DNA from 2 places in the Psychrobacillus sp. INOP01 genome. Region 2 is predicted to be linked to the other one. Evidence: a T-box and tRNA genes for the amino acid it is inferred to sense, from the RefSeq annotation. Region 2 holds a T-box; the other holds one or more tRNA genes.
What was found. A T-box is a leader RNA that pairs with one kind of tRNA and senses whether it is charged. The one in region 2 lies ahead of tyrS (tyrosine--tRNA ligase), so its partner is inferred to be a tRNA-Tyr.
Positions count from the first base shown of each region.

Region 1: it encodes a tRNA-Tyr, which carries the amino acid that the T-box ahead of tyrS (tyrosine--tRNA ligase) is inferred to sense. The anticodon was not compared.

Region 1 is NZ_CP073315.1:1,914,185-1,930,133, reverse strand. Features, by position in the region: gene rplM (50S ribosomal protein L13) at 61-498, shown strand; gene rpsI (30S ribosomal protein S9) at 521-913, shown strand; gene KD050_RS09745 (MFS transporter) at 1,089-2,273, shown strand; gene KD050_RS09740 (N-acetylmuramoyl-L-alanine amidase) at 2,325-3,038, shown strand; gene KD050_RS09735 (Mrp/NBP35 family ATP-binding protein) at 3,117-4,169, shown strand; gene gerD (spore germination lipoprotein GerD) at 4,200-4,793, opposite strand; gene KD050_RS09725 (KinB-signaling pathway activation protein) at 4,928-5,605, shown strand; gene KD050_RS09720 (hypothetical protein) at 5,655-6,314, opposite strand; rRNA gene KD050_RS09715 (16S ribosomal RNA) at 6,567-8,120, shown strand; rRNA gene KD050_RS09710 (23S ribosomal RNA) at 8,318-11,246, shown strand; rRNA gene rrf (5S ribosomal RNA) at 11,433-11,548, shown strand; tRNA gene KD050_RS09700 (tRNA-Asn) at 11,876-11,950, shown strand; tRNA gene KD050_RS09695 (tRNA-Thr) at 11,964-12,036, shown strand; gene KD050_RS09690 (GNAT family N-acetyltransferase) at 12,628-13,059, shown strand; tRNA gene KD050_RS09685 (tRNA-Val) at 13,583-13,658, shown strand; tRNA gene KD050_RS09680 (tRNA-Tyr) at 13,679-13,762, shown strand; tRNA gene KD050_RS09675 (tRNA-Gln) at 13,769-13,843, shown strand; tRNA gene KD050_RS09670 (tRNA-Ala) at 13,870-13,942, shown strand; gene KD050_RS09665 (GNAT family N-acetyltransferase) at 14,063-14,644, shown strand; gene rocF (arginase) at 14,715-15,614, shown strand; gene sigW (RNA polymerase sigma factor SigW) at 15,825-15,949, shown strand, end outside.
Region 2 is NZ_CP073315.1:709,581-725,529, reverse strand. Features, by position in the region: gene KD050_RS03625 (acetoin utilization protein AcuC) at 1-532, opposite strand, end outside; gene KD050_RS03620 (acetoin utilization AcuB family protein) at 529-1,176, opposite strand; gene KD050_RS03615 (GNAT family N-acetyltransferase) at 1,214-1,846, opposite strand; gene acsA (acetate--CoA ligase) at 2,020-3,738, shown strand; gene KD050_RS03605 (flavoprotein) at 4,133-4,549, shown strand; gene KD050_RS21475 (hypothetical protein) at 4,605-4,772, shown strand; gene KD050_RS03600 (phosphotransferase family protein) at 4,762-5,484, shown strand; gene KD050_RS03595 (amidohydrolase) at 5,936-7,117, shown strand; partial or broken gene KD050_RS21225 (trimeric intracellular cation channel family protein) at 7,217-7,435, shown strand; gene KD050_RS03585 (SET domain-containing protein) at 7,595-7,972, opposite strand; gene KD050_RS03580 (transglycosylase domain-containing protein) at 8,150-11,080, opposite strand; T-box leader at 11,181-11,378, shown strand; gene tyrS (tyrosine--tRNA ligase) at 11,427-12,689, shown strand; gene KD050_RS03570 (hypothetical protein) at 12,740-12,904, opposite strand; gene KD050_RS03565 (hypothetical protein) at 13,102-13,350, shown strand; gene KD050_RS03560 (ECF transporter S component) at 14,023-14,718, opposite strand; gene KD050_RS03555 (ABC transporter ATP-binding protein) at 14,697-15,949, opposite strand, start outside.

The sequences.
Region 1 (15,949 bases), 1.2 Mb from region 2:
TTGGTATGAGGATATAGAAAATTTTAGATCGATTATGATTGAATTAGGAGGACAAAATACATGCGTACAACATTCATGGCTAAAGGTCACGAAGTAGAACGTAAATGGTTAGTAGTAGACGCTGAAGGCCAAACTCTTGGTCGTCTAGCTTCAGAAGTTGCAGCTATTTTACGTGGTAAAAACAAACCAACATTCACACCGAACGTTGACACAGGTGATCACGTGATCATTCTTAATGCAGAAAAAATTCATTTAACTGGGAACAAGCTAAATGACAAAATTTACTACCGTCACACTCAATTCTCTGGTGGACTTAAACAACGTACAGCTTTAGAAATGCGTACTAAGTACCCAACGAAAATGCTTGAGTTAGCGATTAAAGGAATGCTTCCTAAAAACTCTTTAGGACGTCAAATGTTCGGTAAGCTTCACGTATACACTGGAGCAGAACACCCACATGCAGCACAGAAACCAGAAGCATACGAGCTTCGCGGATAATAATTAAGAGGAGGACATTCACTTGGCACAAGTTCAATATATCGGCACTGGTCGCCGTAAAAGTTCAGTAGCACGTGTACGTTTAGTACCGGGCGAAGGAAAAATCGTTATCAACAAACGTGACGTAGAAGATTACGTACCGTACGAAACTTTACGTGAAATCATTAAACAACCATTAGTAACTACTCAAACTTTAGGTAGCTACGATGTACACGTAAACGTTAATGGTGGTGGATTCACAGGACAAGCAGGAGCAATCCGTCATGGTATTGCACGTGCACTACTTACAGTAGATCCTGATTTCCGTCCAGCATTGAAATCAGCAGGATTCTTAACACGTGACCCACGTATGAAAGAACGTAAAAAACCAGGACTTAAAGGCGCTCGTCGTGCACCTCAGTTCTCAAAACGTTAATATTATATTTTCAGTTCAAAGCACTTCTCGAGACTTCTCGGGGAGTGTTTTTTTGTGCTATAAAAATATTGTCAAAATGTTAAAAAAGAATTGTATGAATAATTGGAGAGGTGTATATTTAGAAAATCATTGGTTTGTATATGGTAATTGATTTATAGAGAAGAAGAGGGAATATATGAGAAGTAAATTTAATGTTGTGACGAGCACAATTCTTGTTAGTATTTTTATTGCGCGTTTTGGAACGTTTTTAGTGTTGCCTTATTTAACACTTTTTTTGCTCGAGGAGTTTCATTATTCGGGCGTGCAAATTGGAGCAATCATATCGACATTGGCTCTATCCAATTTAGTGATGAGCTTTTTTGTAGGACCATATATTGATAAGTATCCTAAGAATAAAGTCATCATTGTAGGACTCCTTGGATATTTAGGGTGCTATTTCTATTTCCCTTTCATCGAGCATTATGCAGGTTTTATCTTATTTGCAGCTTTGCTTGGAGCGAGTCAGGCGATAGTGGAACCAACATACCGAGTATTGCTGAGTTTATATACAGAGCCAGAGAATCGTCGGTTAATATTTAATATCCGCTATTTTTTGATTAATATATCTGCAGCCATTGCCCCACTGACTTCTGTGTATTTCCAACAGTATGGAATGGAGAACTTATTCTTTATTGTAGGTCTTATTTTCTTGTTTAATATATGGACGTTTGTCATTATATTTAAAAAGTATCCTTTAAAGCAGGAATCTATCAGCACAACGAAGACATCAATCTTTCATTCTTTTCATGTCTTTAAAATGGATACGGGTTTTTCCCTTTTTGTGTTGGCATTAATCTTTATTAGTTTTGGCTACAGTCAGTTCGACTCCACTTTCAGTCAATACTTAGGAAAGTCCTTTGACCATGAACTAGCGATACAATATTTCGCTTGGCTTATAACTACAAATGCTATTACCGTCTTGGTCATTCAATACTTTGTCTATAAGCTTGGAGAATTAATCAGCACAACTACTTCTTTAATCATTGGAAGTGGGTTATTGTCTATTGGATTATTTTCCTTTGGGCAGAGTGACTCGATCTTATGGCTGATAGTTGCGATGGTTATTTTTACAGCAGGTGAAGTCTTAGTGTTTACAATGGTGGATATCCATTTGGATGGAATGTGTGAGGATCATGAGAAGGGTACCTACTTTGCTCTTTCAGGTGTAAAGTCTATCGGTCGAATAGCTGGTCCGAGCCTAGGTGGTTTTCTGCTAGATACGATGAGCAGTGGTGCGATGGTCTTTTTCATCATTTCATTTGTCACTTTACTAGCAATCCCTTCGTTCTATTATAGTTCAAAAATACGAGGACAATTCTAATCATACTCTTTGTCCCTTGTACGTATAATGAGTGAAAAAGGAGCGATGAACCTGAAAAAGTGGCTAATTATCTTGGTTTTGTTTTTGATTTCCCTTCTTGTAGTTGTGTATGGAACAAAAGCGAGTGATATTGGTTTCTTCTTACCCGAACCAATGAGTGGAGTGAAAATTGTCCTTGATCCAGGGCATGGAGGAATTGATGGTGGAGCTAGTAGTGGAGATACCGTTGAGCGAGATATTACGCTTGCCATGTCTCTAATGTTAGAGAAAAAGTTAAAGGCGCAGGGTGCTACTGTGGTCATGACACGTAGTAAAGAAGGAGATGCTATTGCAGAGCATAGACCGGATGAGGATTTTCCGACTACAAGAGCTAGAAAACGTGCCGATTTATTGTTACGTGAGGAAATTATGAATAACTCGGAGGCGGACTTAGTCATTAGCCTGCATGTGAATGCAGTTCCAGAGGAAAGATGGAGAGGGGCTCAGGTTTTCTATCATGCAGAAGGACACGCGGGTGGAGAACTATTAGCTAAATCTATTCAAGGATCTATTCGAGAAAATATCGGTAACACAGAGCGAGAGGCACTGGCGATTAAACAGGTATATATATTGAAGAAAGCAAATGCTCCAGCAGTGTTAGTAGAAACAGGCTTTTTAAGTAATAATGAAGAGCGAGAATTACTAAAGTCTGAAAAGTATCAAAAACAAATGGTAGAAGCTATTTCAGAAGGTGTAGTTAAATTTGTAGAGGATAATATTTACTAAGTCTATCTAACGTATTGTAGACACTCGATTATGGTATACTATAAGGCGAATAGTTAAACTTAAGGGGAGTGTCTACAAATGATTAATGAGCAACAAGTTCGTGCTTTGATAGGAGCATTAAACGACCCATTTTTACATAGAACACTAGAGGAAACAAATGGGATTTCGGAAGTGTCTATTAAAGAAGAAAAAAATCATGTGAGCGTAAAACTAGCTATAGCTAAGATAAATTCAGCAGAACAAATGCAACTACAAGGGAAAGTCGTAGAAGTATTGAAAGAAGCTGGAGCAGCAACAGTAGGTATTCGTTTTGAAGAGCTACCAAAAGAAGTACTGGAGCAATTCCGAGGAAAAGCAAAAGAAAGTGATAACGAAAACCTTCTATCACCAAATAGTAAGGTGAAAATTATTTCGATTGCGTCTGGTAAAGGTGGCGTTGGTAAATCTACTGTATCCGTTAACTTAGCGGTGGCACTTGCTCGTTTAGGTAAAAAAGTAGGACTTGTAGATGCAGATATTTATGGATTTAGTGTACCAGATATGATGGGCGTAAAAGACATTCCGCAAATCATAGAGGACCGCATAATCCCTGTAGAACGCAAAGGCGTTAAAGTTATCTCAATGGGCTTCTTTGTAGAGAACAACACACCAGTTGTATGGCGTGGACCAATGCTTGGAAAAGTATTGGACCAGTTTTTCAAGGATGTTGAATGGGGAGAATTAGACTTTTTACTCCTAGATTTACCACCAGGTACTGGAGATGTGGCTTTAGACATTCACCAAATGCTACCTGCATCTAAAGAAATCGTCGTAACAACCCCGCATCCTACAGCTGCATTCGTTGCTGCTAGAGCAGGGGCGATGGCACTTCAAACAGATCATGAAATAATTGGAGTAATCGAAAATATGTCGTGGTACGAATCAAAATCTACAGGTGAAAAAGAATTTGTATTTGGTAAAGGTGGCGGACCAAAGCTTGCCGAAGAACTTCGCACAGAATTACTTGGGCAATTACCATTAGGACAGCCGGACTGGAATGACATCGATTTCGCTCCATCAGTTTATGAGGATACACATAAAACTGGAAAAATTTATTTGGAAATTGCACAAAAAATCATCGAAAAAGCATAAGAAAGAGGCCGTTTCCATAGAGGAGCGGCCTTATTTTTCTTCTGCCTTCTTATCTTCTTCAGCAGACCCCGAGTCTCCTCCATCCTCTCCAGATTTTTCTGTTTTGCCTCCAGCTTCCTCCACTAATTTCTGCCACTTAGTCTGCAATAAAGGACTCTGAATAGTTTCTTCTACGACCTTTTGCATTTCTTTTCGCATATCGCTGGATTCCAATACTTTAGCTAATTCTTTTTTCATCTCGGCTGAACCAAAAAAGGTCTCTAAATCCTTTAAATAAGTAGGATCCTTCATTAGGGCTTTCATCAATTCCTCTTGTTGCTTTACCATACTCTTGGCCATTGTCTCTGAAAATTTTGGATCCGAATAAACTTCCTTCCAAAAATCCTCAGCTTCTTTTGAAAGCATTGTCTCTTCAACAGATGTCTTCACTTGTTCACTGTCTAATACTAGGAGTTCCTTGAATTGAGGGTCTGACAATAATGTTCGAATTGCTTTTTTTCCATCCTCTGTCTGCAGAGCATCGATGAACATTTTCTTATTTTCCTCATAAGTTGGCTGAGTTGCGGGAGAACTACAACTAGCGAGAAGTCCGAGACTCATTAACAAAAGTGCAAAGTATTTCATATCCGTCACCGTCCTTTCGTTTATTGTTCACATTTGGTTTGGAAATATGTATAGTCAGTAAGAAGAAATAGATTTTTCTTAAAAGGCTTGTTACAATTTATAAAAGAAATAGAAAAGATGGAGGAAATCTCGCAGTGACTATTCGAAATTGGTTTAAATTCTTTCTAAATGCCTTGTTCATCGGTGGTTTAGTAACAGGTATTTTTGGTTTATTTATACGTTGGGACGATGCTTTTTCTACATATTTTGAAGCAGGACAATGGAGTGAATTTCTTGCGGCATTTGCTTTTATGGTAGTAATGGGTTTTACGATTAGTGTAATTGCACAAATGGGTTATTTCGCCTATTTAACGATTCACCAAATGGGAGTGAATATTTTTAGAACTCTTACTTTGTGGAACTGGGTGCAGTTATTGATTATTGCATTTGTTATTTTTGATTTAATTATGTTCCGTTTTCGACCAAATGCTGAAACCACTGGACAAATATGGTTATATGTTATCTTGCTTGCGGCCTTAATCATTACCTCAGTAGTGGTGGCAATTATTAAAGCGAATCTTACGAAAAAGCACGCACTTATATCAGCTTTGTTCTTCATGATTGTTGTCTCTACTCTAGAGTGGCTTCCAGTATTAATGGTTCGAGCAGACAATGTAGATAGTTGGGTTACGCTGTTATTATTCCCTATCCTAGCGGTTAATGCATACCAATTATTGGCGCTGCCAAAATATAATGCGAAGTCAGAAGTTGATCGTTTGAAATTAGAGGAACGTAGAAAAAAAAGAAGAGAAGTGGCATCGGCTAAGAACTAATAAAAGTTGCTCTGACTAATAGTCAGAGCAACTTTTGTATTTACATAAATTATTCTGGATAAGTTTTAGTTTTTACTTTTAAACCAAAGATATTTTGTTCAATGCTGATAATTTCTTTAGACTGAACATATTTTGTCAGTTGTTGTATATCTATCCGTTCTTCTTGATGTAGAGGAATAGTGAGAATATCTCCTTTTTCAAGCGTAGGAACTTTATCGGTCCAGTACTTACTAGAGCTGAGTAAATTAACTTCCTGTTCCCAAGCCTTTTTTTGCAACTCAATAGGAAATTCATAATCCATTGTTCTAAACCAAAGTGGTCTTTCACCAATTGCTCGTTCAAATCGTTCAACTTCTTTTTCAAACAAAATCGGATTTTCTATATAAGTTGCTCCACTTGTACCCAAAAGGCTAATAGGTACATTTTTTTCTTTCATGACCTCTATAATTTCCTCAGAACGTTCAATCCAATCAATACTTATAAAAAAATGAGGATAAGGAGCTTGCAGATTATTTACAAGTTTTTCTATATCATCCTTTCCAAAAGTTAAATCTATCGTAATTGTATTCCCATACGATCCTTTCGAAATAACAGTAGGCTTTTCTGTAAGCTGAAAAACAGGGAGCAGCGAAGAAAAGTTTTTTGGTACATTAAACAAAAACAATCCCAAAACCATCAATAAACCAACTAATAAAGCCTTTGTTTTCAAAGAAACACACACCTTTTCAAATCGTTTTAATTAATTTTATGATTTAGTGTTGACATTAATGTTAAAAAGATGTTAAGATACAAAGGTCGCTGAAACAAGACGACAACTTAAACAACATGAACATTGAAAACTGAACATGCAAAACGTTAAGACATACAGCTTATCAACTAACATTGTTAGTTTGATAGCAAAACAATTTTGACATCATTTAATGATGATGCCAGCAAAACAAATGAGCTTTTTAAGTTCTCTATTATGGAGAGTTTGATCCTGGCTCAGGACGAACGCTGGCGGCATGCCTAATACATGCAAGTCGAGCGAATGACGAAGAAGCTTGCTTCTTCTGATTTAGCGGCGGACGGGTGAGTAACACGTGGGCAACCTGCCCTGTAGATTGGGATAACTCCGGGAAACCGGGGCTAATACCGAATAATCCATTTCCTCACATGGGGAGATGTTAAAAGACGGTTTCGGCTGTCACTACAGGATGGGCCCGCGGCGCATTAGCTAGTTGGTGAGGTAACGGCTCACCAAGGCGACGATGCGTAGCCGACCTGAGAGGGTGATCGGCCACACTGGGACTGAGACACGGCCCAGACTCCTACGGGAGGCAGCAGTAGGGAATCTTCCACAATGGACGAAAGTCTGATGGAGCAATGCCGCGTGAGTGAAGAAGGTTTTCGGATCGTAAAACTCTGTTGTGAGGGAAGAACAAGTACGAGAGTAACTGCTCGTACCTTGACGGTACCTCATTAGAAAGCCACGGCTAACTACGTGCCAGCAGCCGCGGTAATACGTAGGTGGCAAGCGTTGTCCGGAATTATTGGGCGTAAAGCGCGCGCAGGCGGTCCTTTAAGTCTGATGTGAAATCCCACGGCTCAACCGTGGAAGGTCATTGGAAACTGGGGGACTTGAGTACAGAAGAGGAAAGCGGAATTCCAAGTGTAGCGGTGAAATGCGTAGAGATTTGGAGGAACACCAGTGGCGAAGGCGGCTTTCTGGTCTGTAACTGACGCTGAGGCGCGAAAGCGTGGGGAGCAAACAGGATTAGATACCCTGGTAGTCCACGCCGTAAACGATGAGTGCTAAGTGTTAGGGGGTTTCCGCCCCTTAGTGCTGCAGCTAACGCATTAAGCACTCCGCCTGGGGAGTACGGTCGCAAGACTGAAACTCAAAGGAATTGACGGGGGCCCGCACAAGCGGTGGAGCATGTGGTTTAATTCGAAGCAACGCGAAGAACCTTACCAGGTCTTGACATCCCGCTGACCGGTCTAGAGATAGGCTTTTCCCTTCGGGGACAGCGGTGACAGGTGGTGCATGGTTGTCGTCAGCTCGTGTCGTGAGATGTTGGGTTAAGTCCCGCAACGAGCGCAACCCTTGATCTTAGTTGCCAGCATTCAGTTGGGCACTCTAAGGTGACTGCCGGTGATAAACCGGAGGAAGGTGGGGATGACGTCAAATCATCATGCCCCTTATGACCTGGGCTACACACGTGCTACAATGGACGGTACAGAGGGTCGCAACCCCGCGAGGGTGAGCAAATCCCATAAAACCGTTCTCAGTTCGGATTGTAGGCTGCAACTCGCCTACATGAAGCCGGAATCGCTAGTAATCGTGGATCAGCATGCCACGGTGAATACGTTCCCGGGCCTTGTACACACCGCCCGTCACACCACGAGAGTTTGTAACACCCGAAGTCGGTGGGGTAACCCTTACGGGAGCCAGCCGCCGAAGGTGGGACAGATGATTGGGGTGAAGTCGTAACAAGGTAGCCGTATCGGAAGGTGCGGCTGGATCACCTCCTTTCTAAGGATAATATCGGAATACAGATTTTTATCTGTATCTTAACGTTTTGCAGTTCAGTTTTGAATGTTCATTTTTATATGAAGATTCGATACTTGTTCTTTGAAAACTGGATAAAACGACATTGAAACAATAAACAACAAGAAATTCAAGTTGTGGTTACTTCGGTAATCATAATGTGTAAGACTTTTTAACTTTTAGGTTAAGTTAATAAGGGCGCACGGTGAATGCCTTGGCACTAGGAGTCGACGAAGGACGGCACTAACACCGATATGCTTCGGGGAGCTGTAAGTGAGCTTTGATCCGGAGATTTCCGAATGGGGAAACCCACTGTTCGTAATGGAGCAGTACATTTGCGTGAATACATAGCGCATCTGAGACACACCCAGGGAACTGAAACATCTAAGTACCTGGAGGAAGAGAAAGAAAAATCGATTCCCTGAGTAGCGGCGAGCGAAACGGGAATAGCCCAAACCAAGAGGCTTGCCTCTTGGGGTTGTAGGACACTCTACATAGAGTTACAAAGGAATGAGTTAGACGAAGCGATCTGGAAAGGTCCGCAGGATAGGGTAAAAGCCCCGTAGTCCAAAATTCATTCTCTCTTGAGTGTATCCTGAGTACGGCGGAACACGTGAAATTCCGTCGGAATCTGGGAGGACCATCTCCCAAGGCTAAATACTACCTAGTGACCGATAGTGAACCAGTACCGTGAGGGAAAGGTGAAAAGCACCCCGGAAGGGGAGTGAAATAGATCCTGAAACCGTGTGCCTACAAGTAGTTAGAGCCCGTTAATGGGTGATAGCGTGCCTTTTGTAGAATGAACCGGCGAGTTACGATTACATGCAAGGTTAAGTTGAGAAGACGGAGCCGCAGCGAAAGCGAGTCTGAATAGGGCGAATGAGTATGTGGTCGTAGACCCGAAACCAGGTGATCTACCCATGTCCAGGATGAAGGTAAGGTAACACTTACTGGAGGTCCGAACCCACGCACGTTGAAAAGTGCGGGGATGAGGTGTGGGTAGCGGAGAAATTCCAATCGAACCTGGAGATAGCTGGTTCTCTCCGAAATAGCTTTAGGGCTAGCCTCAAACGTTAGAATCTTGGAGGTAGAGCACTGTTTGGACTAGGGGCCCATCCCGGGTTACCGAATTCAGACAAACTCCGAATGCCAATGATTTATGTTTGGGAGTCAGACTGCGAGTGATAAGATCCGTAGTCAAGAGGGAAACAGCCCAGACCACCAGCTAAGGTCCCAAAGTATTTGTTAAGTGGAAAAGGATGTGGCGTTGCTTAGACAACCAGGATGTTGGCTTAGAAGCAGCCATCATTTAAAGAGTGCGTAATAGCTCACTGGTCGAGTGACGCTGCGCCGAAAATGTATCGGGGCTAAACAAATCACCGAAGCTGTGGATTGATACCTTTGGTATCAGTGGTAGGAGAGCGTTCTAAGGGCGTTGAAGTCAGACCGGAAGGACTGGTGGAGCGCTTAGAAGTGAGAATGCCGGTATGAGTAGCGAAAGACGGGTGAGAATCCCGTCCACCGTATGACTAAGGTTTCCTGAGGAAGGCTCGTCCGCTCAGGGTTAGTCGGGACCTAAGCCGAGGCCGATAGGCGTAGGCGATGGATAACAGGTTGATATTCCTGTACCACCAAACCACCGTTTGAGTAATGGGGGGACGCAGAAGGATAGGGTAAGCATGCTGTTGGTTATGCATGTCCAAGCAGTAAGGTGTGAATGTAGGCAAATCCGCATTCTGTAACATTGAGCTGTGATGGCGAGGACGTATGTCCGGAGTTCCTGATTTCACACTGCCAAGAAAAGCCTCTAGCGAGGTGATAGGTGCCCGTACCGCAAACCGACACAGGTAGTCGAGGAGAGAATCCTAAGGTGAGCGAGAGAACTCTCGTTAAGGAACTCGGCAAAATGACCCCGTAACTTCGGGAGAAGGGGTGCTCTTTTGGGTGCATAGCCTAGAAGAGCCGCAGTGAATAGGCCCAGGCGACTGTTTAGCAAAAACACAGGTCTCTGCAAAACCGTAAGGTGAAGTATAGGGGCTGACGCCTGCCCGGTGCTGGAAGGTTAAGAGGAGTGCTTAGCGCAAGCGAAGGTGCGAATTGAAGCCCCAGTAAACGGCGGCCGTAACTATAACGGTCCTAAGGTAGCGAAATTCCTTGTCGGGTAAGTTCCGACCCGCACGAAAGGCGTAACGATCTGGGCACTGTCTCAACGAGAGACTCGGTGAAATTATAGTACCTGTGAAGATGCAGGTTACCCGCGACAGGACGGAAAGACCCCGTGGAGCTTTACTATAGCTTGATATTGAATTTTGGTGCAACTTGTACAGGATAGGCAGGAGCCTTAGAGCCCGGAGCGCCAGCTTCGGAGGAGGCGTCGGTGGGATACTGCCCTGGTTGTATTGAAATTCTAACCCATACCCGTAACCCGGGTAGGAGACAGTGTCAGGCGGGTAGTTTGACTGGGGCGGTCGCCTCCTAAAGTGTAACGGAGGCGCCCAAAGGTTCCCTCAGAATGGTTGGAAATCATTCGAAGAGTGTAAAGGCAGAAGGGAGCTTGACTGCGAGACCTACAAGTCGAGCAGGGTCGAAAGACGGGCTTAGTGATCCGGTGGTTCCGCATGGAAGGGCCATCGCTCAACGGATAAAAGCTACCCCGGGGATAACAGGCTTATCTCCCCCAAGAGTCCACATCGACGGGGAGGTTTGGCACCTCGATGTCGGCTCATCGCATCCTGGGGCTGTAGTCGGTCCCAAGGGTTGGGCTGTTCGCCCATTAAAGCGGTACGCGAGCTGGGTTCAGAACGTCGTGAGACAGTTCGGTCCCTATCCGTCGTGGGCGTAGGAAATTTGAGAGGAGCTGTCCTTAGTACGAGAGGACCGGGATGGACACACCGCTGGTGTACCAGTTGTTCTGCCAAGAGCATCGCTGGGTAGCTATGTGTGGACGGGATAAGTGCTGAAAGCATCTAAGCACGAAGCCCCCCTCAAGATGAGATTTCCCATTACGCAAGTAAGTAAGATCCCTCAAAGACGATGAGGTAGATAGGTTCGGGGTGGAAGCGTGGCGACACGTGCAGCTGACGAATACTAATCGATCGAGGACTTAACCAAATTTGTTTAACGTAACAATGTCGTTTATCCAGTTTTGAGTGAACAAGCACTCTATTTATATGAGGGTTTCAAGACACGAGTAATTCGAGGAAACAATTGAGAGAGGAAAGGAACGTACTAACGTACGTGACTGACCGAACGAATGAAGTTGACGAAGAAGTACGATGTGTATTGGAAGCCGTAGAGTCTAGTGATGATGGCGAAGAGGTCACACCCGTTCCCATACCGAACACGGAAGTTAAGCTCTTCAGCGCCGATGGTAGTTGGGGGTCTCCCCCTGTGAGAGTAGGACGTCGCTGGGCACCAAAGAAAAAGTCGTTACCGAGTAATCGGTAACGGCTTTTTTTTATCTATACTAAAACAGAATAAATAAAGCCGTAGGTAGTCTTTTTCTATAAGATAGTGTGGGAGAAAGTAGGGGTAAAGAGTTCAAAGAAACAATCACAACTTGGGCTCGTTAGTGCAAATCCTAGTCCCGTTTATATATCAATTTCATGTATATCAATAGTAGAATTCTTATTTTCTGGAAGATGAACCTAGAGAATACTTTTTATTAATTCTTTACATACAGACTTGAAATTTTATGAAGAGTTGCTATAATTATATTTGTACTTTAAATAGATAAACGTTCCGAAGTAGCTCAGTGGTAGAGCAATCGACTGTTAATCGATCGGTCGTAGGTTCGAGTCCTACCTTCGGAGCCATTTTTTTGCCTTTGCTTCCATAGCTCAGTAGGTAGAGTGCTTCCATGGTAAGGAAGAGGTCACCGGTTCAAATCCGGTTGGAAGCTTTCTAATAAACGTTGATATGATGCTATTCTTCACAGTTGTGGAGGATGGCTTTTTTTATTTAAAGATAAGAAAGTATATGAAAATGTACTGTGAACATTGGTTCATGGTACTTTAACCGATGATTAATACTTTTTGGACGGACGGGTTCTTCGGGGTGAGCGATGAAGCATCACCGTCGCTCATACGTCGTCTGTCTCCCTCATCCCGCTGGAGTCGGCCGCCCTTCAATGCAAACAAGTGAGTAGTACTTATTGTAAGATTTAGTACAGCCTCCTGTAGGTTCCCTATCTCTTCTTTAAGCAGTCAATTAAGCTATTACTAAAAGGATAAATAAAAAAAATTTTCGAAGTTGCTAAAACTTTGCGTATTGCTTTGCTAAGTGAATGAAATGGTAACAATATACGCCGCTTTAATTGAAATTAGGTAAAGAGTAATAGAAAACGCAGGAGAAGGGAAAGAACAGGATTAGTGAAGTATAGTGTTATTTACATGGTATAAGCTAGCTTCATTATTGTTATATACTTCAGAGATTTAAACAATGATACAATTAAATTTGGACATTTATCCATGAGTTTGAGGAGGTAGAAATTATGAAGGATTTAACGCTTCATGTTGGATTTGAAAAAGACGAGGCTCTGTATGTTAGAGAAAACTTAATTAATTACAACAAGAAACAAGTAGCTTATACAGAGGAAGAAAAAATAAATATTATTTTAAAAGATGACGAACAAAGAATCCTTGGAGGAATATTAGGATATATAGATTGGAAATGTTATCATATTGAAATTCTTTGGGTTGATGACGAATTACGTGGACAGGGGCAAGGCAAGGTGTTAATGAATCATGCGGAAACTATTGCTAAAGAAAAAGGGTGTAATTTAATTCGTCTTGAGACATTTAGTTTTCAAGCGCCTGACTTTTATAAAAAACTTGGTTATAAGGTTTTAGGAAAACTTGAAAATTACCCTGAAGGCTTTGACCATTATTATCTATACAAGCGACTAAACAACCTCGAAATATAGAGGGCACTGAAAAAAGTCCAATATTTTAAGGTTAGGCAGTTGAAAGTTCCTTTAAATTGAACTTTCAACTACCTTTTTACTTTATAATAATGATAGGAAGGTAAAATTTCTCCAGAAGTCGACTTCTAACGAAGTAAGTTATGAATATGGATTTCTTTTTCTTCAGCTTCAAAACTAGTATAGAACCAACTCAAAATGTCCAAAGTGACCGATTTGTGATCAAAGAAAATAATAGACGAATAATGAAAATTAAAACGCTAATAAGTATTGTCAAATAAGACATTTGAAAGTAGAATAAATGATATGAAATATAGGAAGTATACTATATAAGGAAGAGGTCACCAGTTCAAATCGGGTTGGAATCTTCAATACAAATTATTTTAGGAAAAAACTTGTCCTAATGTCAGATATATGATATTATAATTCTTGTCTGGTTTTGGCAAAGTTAAGGTATAGTTTCATCTGAATGAATAAGTGTAGTTCTAGATGGAAAACTATAAGGTATTATTATTTTTTGAACCCAGGAGGATTAGCTCAGCTGGGAGAGCATCTGCCTTACAAGCAGAGGGTCGGCGGTTCGAGCCCGTCATCCTCCACCATTATATTTAAACTTAGCTTTGGAGGGGTAGCGAAGTGGCTAAACGCGGCGGACTGTAAATCCGCTCCTTAGGGTTCGGCGGTTCGAATCCGTCCCCCTCCACCAGTTTATTGGGGTATAGCCAAGCGGTAAGGCAATGGATTTTGATTCCATCATGCCCTGGTTCGAATCCAGGTACCCCAGCCAATCGTTTTCTAATTTAAAAATTACATGGGGCCTTAGCTCAGCTGGGAGAGCGCCTGCCTTGCACGCAGGAGGTCAGCGGTTCGATCCCGCTAGGCTCCATAAATATTATAGTAAAACTCTTTCAACCAAAAGTTGAAAGAGTTTTTTTATGTAAGAAAAAATACTTTTCAATATAGCGTAGTTTCCTTTATGATGAAATAAAAAAGTGAGGTGGCCGATATGGGTGAGATATTAACTTATGGGGGTGTGACCTTACGTCCGCTACTAGTTTCGGATCGTGGGCTATTGTGGGAACTGTATGAACCGGAAATATTTGAATATATGTTAAATAAGATTGAAAGCAAAGAGCAGCTTGAACAATGGTTGGATGCTGGAATTTATCAAATGAATGTGGCAAAAACTGCTTTGGCATTTGTAGTAGAAAATACAGATACGAAAGAAATTATGGGTACCACTCGTATATATGGGTTGGATCATACAAATTATAGCTGCGAGATAGGCTCTACTTTCTATGGGAAACAATATCAGCGTACTCACGTAAATACAACATCTAAGTATTTACTGTTAAAGTATTGCTTTGAGGAAATAGGTATGATTCGAGTTCAGTTTAAAACAGATGAATTGAATCTGTCTTCTCAACGGGCAATCGAACGAATTGGCGGTAAAAAAGAGGGTATACTGCGTAATGAACGAATACGATCTAACGGTTTTGTTCGAAATGCGGTTGTGTACTCTATCATAGATAGCGAATGGTCGGAAGTGAAATACAAGCTTGTTCAATTAATGAATAAATATTCGTAATTATGCTTGGTTGAGCCAAATACCCTTTAACATTTACAATAGGTGTAACAACTAAAGGGGGTATAAAATAATGAATAAATTAAATATATCAATTATAGGGGTTCCAATGGACCTTGGTCAAAATAGACGAGGCGTCGATATGGGGCCAAGTGCTATACGGTATGCGGGCGTAGTAGAAAGACTTCAGGAGCTTGGTCACTCTGTTGAGGATGCAGGGGACATTGCAATAGGAAGAAGAGAGGTATCTCAAAATTCTAAATTACGTAACCTGGAAGAAGTAGTTGCTGCGAATACAATACTTGCTAATCGAGTTCATGACATTATTGGTGAAGGTAATTTTCCGATAGTACTTGGTGGAGATCACAGTATTGCTATAGGAACACTTGCAGGCTTAGCTGATCGTTATGACAACCTGGGAGTCATTTGGTATGACGCACATGCTGATTTAAATACTGCTGAAACATCCCCTTCTGGAAATATCCATGGGATGCCACTTGCAGTAAGTATTGGATTAGGACATGAGGAGCTTGTGAATATCCGAGATTTTGCACCAAAGATTAAACCAGAAAATGTTGTGATTATTGGCGCTCGTTCAGTAGATCCTGGGGAACGTGAACTGATCAAAGAAAAAGGGATTAAAGTATTCTCCATGCATGAAATTGATAAACTTGGGATGTCAGAAGTGATGACCCAAACAATCCAGTATTTCCAAGATCGCAAGGTGGATGGGGTTCATCTTTCGCTCGATTTAGACGGTTTAGATCCATTATATACACCTGGGGTAGGAACTCCAGTGGCTGGAGGTATTTCTTACCGAGAAAGTCATTTAGCGATGGAAATGCTGTATGCTTCAAGTTTAATAACTTCAGCTGAATTCGTAGAAGTAAATCCAATTCTCGATGAAAAAAATAAAACAGCTGATGTAGCGGTAGGACTAATGGGGTCACTATTTGGGGAAAGTCTTGTATAATTTTGAATTAGTAAATTTGAAATAGACAAATAACATGCGGGGTAAATCCCTGATAAGAAAAAGCGGACACGTAGTCTGCTTTTTTCTTTTTGATAATCCACACAAAGATGGAAATGTTTGATAATATTAAGGTATAAAAAAAATGAAACCTGTTGATACCTTCATACGTATAGGTAAGACAGCCGCATGGAGCGGGGGCGAAATTACACGATGGATGCGTTAGTGAACAAACGTATAAAACAAATATTAAAGGGCGATAAAGACGCATTCGCGGAGATTGTCGACCTGTATCAGCATAGGTTATATCAAGTATGCTATAGGATGCTTGGTAACCG
Region 2 (15,949 bases):
ATTGAACTCCGTCTCCGTGATGCGCATCTGTATCTATGTAAAGAACACGTGCATTATACTTTTCTTGCATATACTTAATAGCAACAGAACTATCATTATATACACAAAAACCAGATGCACGTCCTCTGAAACCGTGATGAAGACCGCCACCTAAATTCACCGCATGGGAAGATTTCCCTTCCATCACATAGTCAACTGCGGTCAAAGTGCCTCCGACTAGAATTGCACTTGCTTCATGCATATCCGGAAAGATAGGGGTATCCTCAGTGCCAATACCATAGCTTTCATATTTAGTACTATCTGCGTTTTCCTTGCTTGCTTCCTTTACTATCTCAATATAGTTTGCATCATGGACGAGAAGTAGTTCCTCGTCTGTAGCCATTCTAGGAGGGACTATTTCTGATAAAGATAAAGCATTTATTTCTTTTAGTAGATCAACGGTTAATGTGAGTCTTTTTTGATTGAATGGATGAGTATCCGAAAACTTGTAGCCTAACTGGTCCTCGGAAAAAACAAATACAGCATTTTTCATAGCCCTAGTCCCGGATGATTTGGCCATAATACCTCGTAGCCCTCTGCTCGAATAGCTTCAATAAGTACAAGTGGGTTTATAGTCTTTACACGGAGCACTAAGATTTTATAATCACTTTTATCTTTATCAGGATAAACTAATACACTTAACACATTTACTTTTTGATCGTGAAAAACTTTAGAAACGCCGAACAGAACACCAGGCTTGTTAGGAACTCGGATTTCAATTTGGGATCCTGGCTGATGAACACCTGTTAGTTCGATAAATTTGTATAGTAAATCGGACTCGGTGATCATTCCTACAAGTTTTCCATGTGATACGATTGGTAAACAACCAATTCGATTATCATAAAAGATACTAGCTGTTTCCTCCACGAAGTCTAAAGGATGACCCGTTATCGGGTTTTTGGTCATAATTTCTTCTAATGTACGATTATATATTTCTGGGTCCGATACATTTTGTAGTGTAGAAGGAGTTGCTTCTTTTAAGTCTCGATCGGTCACGACGCCAAGTACTTGTCGTTTGTCATTAATGATTGGTAAATGACGTATTTTCTTCTCTTTGAGTAATTGTAATGCATCATTTATCGTATGTCCCGGTGTTAAACTCGGTACGGAAATATTCATGATTTGTTCAACTAGCATGTGCATGAACTCCTTTTGTAAGAAAGTTAGTCATTGATTAATACATAAAACGATTCATAAAACGTAATTGGTCAAATTGCTGGATGGATTCAGTATCAACTCTGCTACCAATTTTAGCCATTAAACAATTGGCAGGATGGGAGCTAATCTCAGGATCGTCTGTTGCAAAATACTCAAGTCCACCTGCTTGCATCATTTTCTCCATGACTTTTCTGTATTCCCAAACATTTAAACCAGTGCCTTTTAAATCCCAGTGCCAGTAATACTCTGTCGTAATCGTAATATAATCTTCCATTGCATCATCCATCATCGATACACGGAGGAGTGTTTTTCCAACTCCAGTGCCACGGAATTTTGGTATTACCTCGATAGCCCCTAACTCTATCAAATTTTCCATATTCCCTTGCGACCATCTTTCTAAAGGATCTGGATGCAAGTATGTACAATACCCTACAATAGTCTCTTGATCTCGCACAATAATTATTCTTCCCTCAGGCAACTTGGCAATTTCAATAATTGCTTGATGCTGCTGAGAGGGTGCACGAAAAGCTACTAAATCCTCATGGAATTGTAACCTGGCAATTTCCTCGGAAGGAATAGGACCTTCAATAACGACAGTGCCATGTATCGTTTCTTTCTGCACTGCATTATACGTTTTAGAATGAATCACGGATGCACCACCTTATAACATAATTGTAATTGTATTTATTATACATGATTTTAAATAGAGAAAGCGATTACCTCTATCATTTTAGTTAAACATTCTAAAAAGTAAAAAGATTAGCAAAAGTACAAAAAAGTATTGTAGAATGAAATAGTATAGTTATAGAAAGGGTGAATAGGATGAAAATTGAAACATTACAAGTTGTTCAAGGGGATTTCCAGTTAAGTAATTATGAGGAAACTGCAAAAAACTTTAAATGGGAAGATGCAGAGAAAGAGTTCTCATGGTATAAAACTGGAAAAGTGAATATGGCGTATGAAGCAATTGATCGTCATGCAGAGACTGATAAGAAGGATAAAGTCGCACTTCATTATCAAGATGCAGAACGTAAAGAGTCTTATACATTCGGCGATATGAAAAAATGGACGGATAAAGCCGCTAACGTATATGTAAACCATTCGAATTTGTCAAAAGGGGATCGGCTGTTTATATTCATGCCAAGATCACCCGAGCTGTATTTTGCGCTTCTTGGCGCTACAAAATTGGGCTTAATAGTTGGTCCACTTTTTGAAGCGTTCATGGAAGGTGCTGTTTACGATCGTTTACTGGATAGTGAAGCAAAAGCAATTGTCACAACGCCAGAATTATTAAATAGAATTCCATTGGATAAATTACCTAATTTAGAGACTGTGTTTATAGTAGGTGAAAATGTAGAGGAATCCGATAAGTTTATTGATTTCAAAACAGCATTACATAATGCCTCAGAATCTTTCGAAATCAGGTGGGTTGATAAAGAGGATGGACTAATTTTACATTATACTTCTGGTTCTACAGGGAAACCGAAAGGAATTTTGCACGCTCACTATGCAATGGTACAGCATTACCAATCGATGAAATGGGTAATGGATATTAGAGAAGACGATATCTATTGGTGTACAGCAGATCCAGGCTGGGTGACTGGAACATCTTATGGAATATTTGGTCCTTGGCTAACAGGAACTACATCACTTATTCTTGGGGGCAGATTCTCACCAGATGCTTGGTATAATGCCATAGATGAATACGGTGTTACTGTTTGGTATAGTGCTCCAACTGCATTCCGTATGCTGATGGGAGCAGGAGATGCCATTGTGCAACAGCATGATCTATCGTCACTTCGTCATGTGCTATCAGTTGGAGAACCCTTAAACCCAGAGGTTATCAAATGGGGGATGCAGGTGTTCAATAAACGTATCCATGATACTTGGTGGATGACGGAAACTGGTGCTCAGATGATCTGTAACTATGGCTGCTTACCAATTAAACCAGGGTCAATGGGTAAACCACTACCTGGAATTGAAGCAGCTATTATAGATAACCAAGGTAATGTAGTACCGCCTTATACAATGGGAAATCTAGCACTCAAAAAGGGCTGGCCATCTATGATGCGTCAAGTATGGAACAACAAAGAGAAGTTCGATTCCTATTTTATAAACGATGAATGGTACTTCTCAGGAGATTCAGCATACATGGATGAGGAAGGATATTATTGGTTCCAAGGTCGAGTGGATGATGTAATCATGACATCTGGCGAACGCGTCGGACCATTTGAAGTGGAAAGCAAATTACTAGAGCATCCAGCTATTTTAGAAGCTGGAGTTATAGGAAAACCAGATCCTGTTCGTGGTGAAATCATTAAAGCCTTTGTTGCGTTAAACGAAGGATATGAACCATCTGACGAACTTATAACAGATATTCAACAATTTGTGAAAAAAGGCCTTGCAGCACATGCGGCACCTAGAGAAATCGAATTCAAAGATAAGCTTCCAAAAACAAGAAGTGGTAAAATCATGCGCCGTGTATTAAAAGCTTGGGAGTTAAAGCTGCCAACAGGCGATTTATCTACCATGGAAGACTAATAGTATAAGTGAACTATAAAGATCACAACAATATAAAAATACAAAAAGCATTGCATTTAGCAGTGCTTTTTGTTTTTGAAATGCAATTTGAAAGATTGGGTAGTTTAGTAATAAATAATTCCTTTCTGAAATAGCACAATGTGGTTAGGGAAATAAGAAGGTGTAAATTGTTAGGTGTCGAATAAAATATGATACAAAGCAATTGAAATGCTAATGAAAAATTCACTCTCGCTTATGCTTTTAGCCAAATTCAGAATAATTCACAGGTCGAACAATGTGCTTCAACTAACGGCCCCGTTTTCTTTGGAATAAGTTCCTCATAAATCCCACTATCTATTTCTAAAAACAAAGTCACTTATATAAACAAGGTAAATTATTTTCAGGAGGTTCTTTAATGGATAAAACATTTTCACTATTTTTAAATAATTATTTAGATGTTTGGAAAGCTTCATCTTTATCGGAATTGAAAGAATTAATATCAATAAATTACGAAGCTAGAGAAATAACAGGTGGAGATATAGTTGACTTTGGTTATGAAGAATCAGTAAAAGGGTGGGAACATGGTTTTAGTTTTGCTAAGGAAAATAATGCGCAATGGAATATAAATGTAATTTCCATTCTTCCTTTAAGAGAATCTGAAATTATTGTTGTTTTATCAGCTACTATGGTTATTCAGAGTAAGAGTCTTGATACAGCAAATTTATTCTTTCAAACGTTTCGAAAAAATAGTGTGAATGATTGGAAATTAGTAAGAAGTTATATAGAAGCAGGAATTCCTTATGTTAGTACAAACAGTGTGCTATTCAAATAAGGAATAGTAGATACTTTTAAAAGTACATATTCTAAAAAGATATGGGGGTAATTAAATGGAACAATTAAATCAAATCATAGAAAAATTAAAATTAAACGTTCTCTCCGTAGAAGACGTTCCTGATTCATTTAGTTCGACTGTATATAGAATACAGCAAATTAATCAGCAAATAGTATATCTAAAAATACCTTATTCTAAAGTGAAATTAGTACGTGAAGTATGAAGCAATAGAAATATTAAGTGATGCGTTACCAGTACCTGAGTTATTAGGATATTGGGAAGGGAACGATGAAATACAGGGTGCTCTTGTCCTTTCAGAGATCAAAGGGCAGCCTGTTTCTGGAAATGTTGATGAAATATTAGCCTATGATATTGGAATTCACCATGCAAAGTTGCACAGTGTGCTTCCGCAAGAAAACAATTCATATAAAGGGATTTCAAATGTCTATGAACAATGGTCAGCTTTTAGTGAAACACATTTTTATGGTTTTGCAGAAGATGTAAAAGAAGTGATACCAGAGAATTTGTTATTACAATCAATAGAACTATTCGAAGAACAACGTAAATGTCTTCCTAAACCAGACGGACCGAGCTTTATACATATGGATTTTCGACCGGCTAATATTATTGTCCATGAAAATGAAGTATCAGGAATTATTGATTTTGAAAGTGCTCGTTTTGGTTCAACGGAAATGGATTTCACAAAAATAAACCGTGATATTTTTGTGAAAAATCCAGGGACATTAGAAGCTTACAAAAAAGGTTATCAATCTATTCGTCCATTAATAGATTTAGAAGTCGTATTACCATTCTATCGCTTTACAGATGCATTTAATTCATTAGGTTGGTGTAAACGACGCGGAATCGAGAAGCATCAGCGATTTTTTAATGAGAATTATATTATTTTAAAATCTATTCTATTGAACCAAAGTTAGTTGATAAATAGGAAAGTATGAATGGTTTGGTGAAATGCTCAAAAGGGGAGTATTGGATGAAGGTCCTTTCTTTTCATTAGAAAAAACTATAATCTTTTTCAAAAATATATAAATGCAACAAGTGTCCATACATCAAAAACTCCCTGATTAATGTTGGTTATAACCAATTTGGTTTCCCAAATTTATATCGATACATAACCTGGATTGCAAAATATTCAATTATAGGAGATATAATAAGGGAGATATCAAATATAGAAATCATAGAAACCAAGACGCATGAAATGAATTAGTAATAATGCCAATTTCTTGTGTAGTAATTAGATAACAAAAGGAAAGTTAGGTGGTGATTTTTTGGATGAACGACAAAAGTACTTCCATCTTCAAATTCAATTAACTTCATGGTTCCGAATAATGCTGGTAAAAGTGAAGTTAAATAAGGAGAGTTTTAGATATGAAAGATAAACTAATGAAAATGTTGGATGAACGTAAAGATGAAATGATTCAAATTCGCCGTTATTTACATGAACATCCTGAATTATCATTTAAGGAAGAAAAAACGGCTCAATATATTGCTGAATTTTATAAAGGAAAAAACGTCGATGTACAAACAAACGTAGGAAATGGATACGGAATTATTGTAACAATAATAGGGGGAAAACCAGGAAAAACAATTGGATTGCGGGCAGATTTTGACGCCCTTCCAATTTTAGAAGAAACGTCAGTACCATTCAAATCGAGAAATGAGGGTGTCATGCATGCATGCGGACATGATGGTCATACAGCGTACTTGTTGGTTCTTGCAGATTGTTTAATTCAGCTGAAATCAGAACTATCTGGAACTATTAAAATAATTCATCAGCATGCTGAAGAGGTTCCACCAGGTGGAGCAAAAAGTATTGTAGATTCTGGTTTGTTGGATGATTTAGATGAAGTGTATGGGATTCACTTACTGCCAATTGCTCCTGTTGGTATGGTTGGTTACAATAAAGGCTACGCGTTCAATGGTCGAGCATATATGAAATTGAAAATACAAGGTAGAGGTGGGCATGGTTCATCGCCACACTTAGCAAATGATGCAATTGTTGCGGGTGCTCATTTTGTAACCGCAGTTCAAACGATTATTAGTCGCCGATTAAGTCCTTTTGACATTGGAGTAATTACAATTGGTTCGTTTGATGGAGCTGGTACTTTTAATGTGATAAAAGATAGCGTTGTACTTGAAGGTGATATTCGGTACATGACTGTTCAAACAAAAGAAACAATTGAACGAGAAGTAAAACGTCTTGTCAAAGGGCTTGAAGAAGAGTTCGATGTAAGTTGTGAGCTTACATATACACCAGACTATCCGCCATTGTACAATAATCCTGAACTTACAGAAAAAGTGGCAGATGCACTACTAAATGCGAATGTGAAAGAAATTACAGAAGTTATAGAAGTCCCACCAATGGCACCATCGGAAGATTTTGCTTACTATGCAGAAAAGTTCCCTGCCTGTTTCTTTTATATCGGATGTACACCAAAAGGCGTTGAAAAACCATATTTCAATCATAATCCAAAATTTGATATCGATGAAGATTCACTATTAGTTGCAGCAAAAGCCGTCGGACAAATTGTTTGTAGTATGCAGGAATAAAACAGTGGAGTCGTTCAAAATTTACTATTTGAACGACTCTTTTACAATTAAAAAAATGAATCCAATAGTGAAAGGAGTGATAGCTTTTTGACATAGGACATTCTTAACATCATTGGTACCATTGCTTTTGCAATAAGTGGTGTGCTTGTAGCAGAAGAAGAGGATTATGATATATTCGGTATTTACTTTTTAGGATTTACGGCAGCATTCGGAGGCGGCCTTATTCGTAATCTATTGATCGGTATACCAATTGAAAACTTTTGGTTGCAAAATTATTTATTTGAAATAGCGTTTTTGGCTATTACCATTGTTTTTGTTTTATTTTGTTCCATTAACACAATAACCATCTATCAGTTTGATCTGATAGATGGTTATAAAGGGTATATAAAAGAGTTTTTCTTCAATACAACATTTTTTAGGGATAATATAGTTGCTGCATTTAGGAAGGTGAATCGTTAAAAATGTCCTATGTCTTCTTTATTCCTCATCAAACCACAGTTTATCTTTGTTATCAATGTCACCATTGTAATTGATTAAAATTTCATCTCCTGCTTTTATATTTGTATAAGCATAGAAGTCAAATGTGTGATTATTAAAGTTAATCTCGTACATTGCATTAGGTTCATAAGAATGGTTAAACAACATTCCATAACCAAGAAGGATAGCAGAATGATTTATCCCATATTCAAAAGCGTAATCACCAAGTATGGTTTGCTCAATGTATTGATGCTGGTCGTTTGGATACGAAATGACAGGTGCTTCATGGAAAAGCACTCCTTTTTTGATATCACATTTAGCAAATACCCCTCTATTAAATTCTCCATCACTTAATGGAGATGTTTTTACCTCAATCATATTTGTCCGCCTACTCACTTTTAAAATATTCTTTCTAACTGTAACATTAATTTGAACATTATGCTCTTTTTTATTTGATACTAGGTTAGTGAACGGTAAGTATTGTCCATTTAATGGAAAAAAGAGCCCAATTCTAAATAGAATCTGGGCTCTTGCTATATTTTCAATTAGTTCTAATTACACTCCGCCATCACCCGGAGAAGATGGTTCTTCCTCTACCGGAGGAGTGACAGGATTTTCTTCAACAGGTGGATCAATTGGATCTATAACAGGAGGTGTCACAGGATTCTCTTCATTATCTCCTGGAACTGTTGGTGGCACTACTGGTTCTGGTGGTTCTGCAGCCTCTATGGATACAATATTAGATGAACCAGATTCTAATCCAGTGATATCGACAGCAACAGCGATAAATTGACCTGCTCGATTAATAGGTAAACTATTTCCGGCAGCAACTTTGGTTGAAGAAAGAAGTGTTCTTTGTCCATTTCCAACCTCATACACTCGGTACCCGACAACATCCCCAGAAGTGGACTTAGACCAAGTAATTGTTCCATTAGTCATTGTTGCTGTTACTGTAGCTGGTGGACTTCCGTCAGCATTAAATACTTCCTCAGAAACTACATTTCCTCCAAATGCAGATTTTGTAGGGAATAGCTTAGAAGCGTTGCCTCCAAATTTGCCAAGCATACGTTTAATAAAGTCTTCGTTTACTCCATAACCACCACTTACAACAAATTCACCAGGTGTAGTATCGAGCGCACGATATCTGTTTCCGTTTATCTCTACGTATGAGGAAGAGATTAAACTATCATCTTTTGCGGTTGGTAATAATACAGCAGCGTTAAATAAATCTGACTTCACTAGGCCAGCTTGAGAACATGCATCTGAAACTGCTAATCCTGAAATTCCACAGAAGGATCTAGTAACCACTCCTTCAGGTGCTGTAAAGTTAGTAGAAGCATCTACTAGTTCAGGATTCACATCATACATAGCGTTCATCATATTAGACCAGAACATATTGATACGTACACTAGGGTGATTGTAACGATTATTCATATAATATAATGTTTGTGTATCATCTCCATAACCCAACCAAACTCCTAAAGAAACATTTGGATTATAGCCAACTAGCCATGAATCATTATGATTTTGTGTCGTACCAGTTTTTGCAGCAAAATCAGATTGGAACTTCAATCTAGAGTTTGCTAATTTTGCAGTCCCTTCAGAAAGTACATCTCTTAACATATCAGTAATAATATAGGAAGTAGCGGCGCTAAATACGGGTACAGCTTCCACTTCATGCTGATAGATTACATTGCCGTCTACATCTTCAATTTTTTCAATCATATAGGCATCGATAAACTGACCATTATTTGCAAATGTTCCAAATGCATTAGTATTTTCCTCGATTGTTGCACCTTTGGTCATCCCACCAATGGAAAGTGCGTGATTAACGTACTCAGCTTCTCCAATATGCTCAAATCCCATTTTTGTTAAGAAATCGGTAGGCTTACGATCCATGATTAAATCGTATAACCGAATAGTAGACAAATTTTGAGACGTTGTTAAAGCATCTCGAGCAGAAATAATACCTAACTCTTGTTCTGTTGTATAGTTAGATGGAGATTTTGCCCATGTGGTACTACTTAAATTATCCAACTTCACATCAACTACTGGACTTCCTGCACCTATTACCCCGTATTCTATCGCAGGTGCATATACTAATAGTGGCTTAATCGTAGAACCTATTGGTCTGATACCTTGTGTAGAGTAGTTTACTTTATCAAGTTTATGATCTCTTCCTCCCAGGAAGGAAAGAATTTTACCTGTGCCATTTTCTATTAGCATCCCACCGACTTGAACAGGGAAGTCTTTTAAAACTATTTCTCCTGAATCCTCATCTTTTACTTCCTTCTGGAAGGTATGACCATAATATTCGAATTCATCTCTTACTTTTAACATAGCTTCGTACATGTCTTTATTGATCGTAGTATGAATACGGTATCCATCCGTACTAATAGAGCGCTGTGCTAAAATATCATATTTATCATAAAGTTTTTTTTCTTTATCTAACCTAGCAGGATCGATTGAGTCTGCCTCAGCAAACTTATCTCTCAAAATATCTTTGACTCTATTTTCAATTTCGTATGTCAGCCAAGGGTATTTATCTTCAGCTACAGTTTCCGGCTCTCTAAAATCTTTAGTAATATCATAGCTAACCGCATTATTGTATTCTTCATCTGTAATATAACCAGTTTCATTCATCCGGAATAGAACGGTTTTCATCCGTTCAATGCCAAGCTGTAGAGCTTTTCCTTCTTTAATCTCTCCACCTTGTCGAAATGGCGTGTAAGCAAATGGAGCTTGTGGAATACCCGCAATGTAGGCTGCTTGTGGTAAAGAAAGATCTTTTGCTTTTATATTAAATATTCCATTTGCCGCAGTTTCTATCCCTGCAATATTTCTCCCATTAGAATTTCTCCCATAAGGGATAATATTTAAATATGATTCTAGTATTTCATCTTTGTTCATAAAGTGCTCTAAGCGCATTGCTAATAATATCTCTTTAGCCTTACGTTCGTAAGAAACTTCGTTTGTTAATATTTGGTTTTTGATCAATTGTTGTGTTAATGTTGATCCACCTGTTTGTGTATCAGAATTGGATACATCTTGAAGTAATCCGCGGAATATCGCTTTTGGAACAATTCCATTATGCACTTCAAAATACTCATCCTCTGTCGCAAGTACTGCATCAATTACATAAGGGGAAACCTCTGATAATTTTGTTTCTGTTCTTTCTAAATCAGTACGTAATTTACCTAAATACACATTCCCGTCAAAATAGACTTCAGATGTCTCTTCATAGTTAAATACAGCACTTCGCATTTCATCCTTATCACGTAGTGGTTCTTCTTTTACTAATGAAGCAAAATATCCTGCGCCGACAGATAGACCGAATACTCCCATTGTTAGGAGCCCGACAATGAAAAGTAGACATAAATTCCATATAACTCCGGAGGATATTCTTAATCCCTTAGCCCATTTTGTGGATTCCCACGCATCCAATTTATCTTTATAGATCTGTATTTTTTTTTGCCATTTCTTCATTCAATTCTCGCCCCCTAAATCTTGAACTATTATACCATAAGCACATATTGTTAGACGATAGTTATTGACATACAACGTAGATTAGGTAAAATAGGTATATATTTTAACAAAGAAAAGTCCGAAGTAGTGCTTATGCATACTGTGAAGAGAGCTAGCGGTTGGTGAGAGCTAGTCAGTGTATAAAAACGAATTACAGGCTTGGAGTTAAACGTACTCACAACGATACGGTGATTGAAGCGGAGGGAGTAAATCCTTCAAGCTGGGTGGTACCGCGCTAATTGATTTCAGCGTCCCTGCATGATTATTTATCATGTAGGGACTTTTTTATTTTAAGGAGGTAATATTAATGACGAATTTATTAGATGATTTAGCTTGGAGAGGTCTTTTATACCAACAAACAGATGCTGAAGGTATGGAGCAGCTTCTAGGTAAGGAAAAAATCTCATTGTACTGTGGAGTGGATCCGACGGCAGATAGTATGCATATTGGACATATCGTCCCATTGTTAACTCTAAGACGTTTCCAAATGCACGGACATAGACCGATTCTTCTAGTTGGTGGTGCAACAGGAATGATTGGGGATCCTTCTGGCCGTTCAGAGGAACGTCAATTACAAACAACCGAACAGATTGATATGAATGTCCAGGGGATAAAAAAACAAATGGAGCAAATTTTTGATTTTCATTCTGAAAACGGTGCACAAATGGTTAATAACCGAGATTGGATTGGCTCCATGAATGTGATTGAATTCCTACGTGATTTTGGAAAACTGATTAACATCAACTATATGCTTGGGAAAGATTCTATTGCTTCTCGATTAGATACAGGGCTTTCTTTCACTGAGTTTGCTTATACGCTTATTCAGGGAATTGATTTTAATCATTTATATGATCATTTTGGATGTCGAGTTCAAGTAGGTGGATCTGATCAGTGGGGGAATATTACTACTGGTTTAGAGGTGATTCGTAAAACCCATGATGATAATACGAAGGCATACGGTATTACCATTCCATTAGTTACGAAAGCAGATGGAACTAAATTTGGTAAGTCTGCATCAGGTTCGGTATGGCTAGATGCAAAGAAGACATCTCCATACGAGTTTTATCAGTTTTGGATTAATACAGCAGACACAGATGTTATTAAATACATGAAAATCTTTACTTTCTTAGAGCGAGCAGAAATTGAGGCTTTAGAAGTAACGGTTGAAAATGAACCTCATTTAAGAAAAGCACAAATTACTTTAGCAGAAGAAATGACTCGTCTCATCCATGGACAGGATGCATTAGACCAAGCAATACGAATTTCTCAGGCGTTGTTTAGTGGTAATTTGAAAGCTTTGACTGCAGAAGAAATGAAAGATGCTTTTAAAGATGTACCTTCTATTGAGATGACTAAAGAAGAAAAAACTATTGTAGACTTCATAGTAGAGGCTACAGTGTCACCATCTAAAAGGCAGGCGCGTGAGGATGTAACCAATGGTGCCATTTCTATTAATGGAGAAAAAATTACAGATGTTGCATATGTAGTAAGTGGAGCAGATCGACTAGAAGATGAGTTTATGATTATTCGCCGCGGTAAGAAAAACTATAAAATGATTAAATTTGTATAAGATAAAAGCTACTTCCCAATACTACAAGGGGAAGTAGCTTTTTAAGCTTTTTAAAAACCGCCACGCTCATCTATGTGATGATTATTCTGACCATCTTTTACTTGAAGCTGTTTCTTCTGCTGTTCATCTAGCTTTGGATACTCTAGATAATTTTCACTTGTAACATTGTTTTTTTTCTTCTTATTAGGTGAATTAAACGATTTATCCCTTTTCATATAAAACCCTCCCATTTCTTAAAAGTTCCTCGTTAGTATTGACCAGTTTTGTTGAAATAGTCACAATTTTAACAAGGAAATGAAAAAAGAAAACAGTATTAGTTAAAAAAGAACATGAAATAGGGTAAAATGATACTTGGGACAAAAGTTTGGATTTAAACATAATTTTTTATTATTGGATTGAGAGGACGTTCGCAGTGAGTGCAAAGAGATATGTATTACATCATTTTGATGATTTTTTTGTTGTACTATTCGAAAAGGATAATAAAGCAAATAAGCTAGTCATCTTAAAAAATAAATTTACGGTAAATGCAAAAGAGGGAGACTTATTAGAGGTAGAAGTTAACCAAGATAAATCAGGCTATAATTTTAAAATGCTTGAAGAAGAAGCCGATAGTACGAAACAAAGATTGTTGGATTTAATAGAGAATATGAAAAAAAGTTAATTAGTGAACATATATTAAAGTCAATTGTGGAAGCGTGAACATTCGGCGTAATAGAATAGTCAGTCAAACATCTTGAAATTGGAAAAGAGGTTAAAAAGCCTCTCAGCAATTTTAAGGTGTTTTTTCTATTGTTATGTCAGAATATAATTACTAGATAAAAACAATTGATTAGTTATGTGGTTATGTGGTCCTTTTAATACTTGTTGAAATTTAGTCTTCAGGAGTGCAGATACCCAGTAAGGTAGAAAGGAGAAAAGTGATTGTGAGAAAAGAAAAAAAGAAATATACGCTATTAGTTGAGTCAATTTCATAATTACTTGTTTTAATAATAAATACGAATAAATACGTCAAATTACATTTTTATATTCGTTTTTAAAAAATCGATTCCGTTGATTGGAGCGGCAGGCGGTGACTTTCTCTTTCTCTATAACAATTATAGTTTTGAAATAAAGTTTCATTAAAAAATGAGTCCAATGTAATACTGAACTCATTTTTAGCAAGCTGCCTGTTGAAATAATCGTCTCTAACAATAAGTACCTATTTCACATAGTGGGCTTTTATCTGCACTTCATCATATTCGATTATGTTTTCACAATAACAGATTTACAAAGATTTTAACTATTTTTTGTGACTAGGTTGACTAAGAAATAGTCAACTTTTAACCACAATGGCTTATTGTAAAATTCCATATTTATTTTTTATTCGATCTAGTTTTTCTCTAATCGGTTTAGCTAGCAATAATAGAAAAATTACATTAGATATTGCGTAGATTATCATAAAAGGTACTGCGGAAGTCAGTGCCAGTGCGTAAGCTTTCCAGCTGAAAACACCGTACATTGAAATTGTTCCCCAAATATCCATACCAAATGAAAAGAATATACCAGCAAAAATACCAAATAATATAAGGTAGATTTTTTTATGCATCATACCAGTTTTACCTAACAAGCCAGCAATAAAACCAATCATTCCCCACATAAACATTTGGAATGGTGTCCAAGGACCTTGCCCAAAAAACATATTCGATACTAATGCAGAAATTGCCCCAGTTAAAAAGCCAGCTTCCGCACCAAGTGAAAACCCTGTGATAGCTGTGATAGCTGCCACAGGCTTAAAGGCAGGTGTAACAACAAATAAGGCACGACCTGCCACTGATATAGCAGACATCACTGCTATGATTAAAATTTCGCGTGGCTGAGGCTTTCTACGCTCAAAAGATAAGAAAAAAGGGACGCACGCTAAGATCATAATGACAATCGAAATGAAATAATATTTTCGGTCAGCCAATATTGTAATACCAGCATATAAAGTAAGTGGAATTAAAACAAGGATAACAATGAGTGAAATAATTAAACGAATGTTTTTCTGCATAAAGTTACTACATCCTCACATGTAATGGCATTGCTCAATATATCTCTTGATATTCGATGCGCAGCAGTTGTGTAAAAATTATTTCCACTATAAAATGCTCGTGGCTCACCCTCAGATACGATACTACCATCGAAAAACAAAGCGCATCTATTGCTGTGTTGTGCAGAAAATTCAATATCATGTGTCACCATAATGATTGTCATACCTTTAGCTTGTAAATCTCTTAATATATCTGCGAGTTCTTCCTTTGCATGTGCATCAAGCCCCTTTGTCGGCTCATCTAGTAGCAAAATTTTAGGTTCTATTAATAAAAGCTTTGCGAGCGCTAGTTTTTGCTGTTCACCACCGCTTAAATCATACGGATGTCGATTTAATAAATGCGTTAATTTGAACAATTGAATAGTTTCTTGAATTTTTGCATCTGTTACTTTATGTAAATGAGCCATGTCATCAAGCTCTTGACGCACCGTTTTTTGTACAAATAATGTTTTTGGATCCTGCGGTAATAAAGTTAAATACTGTTGGTACAATTGTTTATTACTGTAGCTTTTTAAAGCCTTACTGAACAAAAATATTTTACCATGATAAGGCTTTTGTAGCCCAGTTAAAATAGACAGAACTGTGGATTTACCAGTGCCGTTTCCACCTATTATCGTTAGAAATTCCTGTTCCTTCACCTGCAAATTAAAATGATGGACAATATCCATTCCGTTCTTTTCATAACGAAAAGCAATATCATTTGCCTCCAATACAATTTCTGTTTTATTTTGGATTATTGTAGGGAGTGTGTTCGAGGGAGAAAAGCTGTATTCCTGGTTACTAAGCCAGCGTTGTCCCTCACGAATGGTAAGAGGGATAGGTCCCGTACCGTTCAGTAGGTGGAAAATCTTTGTAGCTGTCGGTAGTGCTGTAATCATGGCGTGATTTGCGGGTAAAGCATTTAAAATTTCCTTAGGCTGACCGTCAAATAAAATCCTACCTTCCTCGATAATAAGTACGCGATCAGCGAGTGGTAACACTTCCTCGAGACGATGCTCAATTAAAATAATCGTAATACCTAGTTCTTTATTTAAACGATGCAATGTTTGAATAAACTCCAATGCAGCTATCGGATCTAATTGCGAAGTTGGCTCATCTAGCAGCAGCAATTTTGGCTGCATCACCATAATGGATGCTAAGTTTAATAACTGCTTTTGTCCACCAGAAAGCTCGGTGGTTTTATGATGAAACC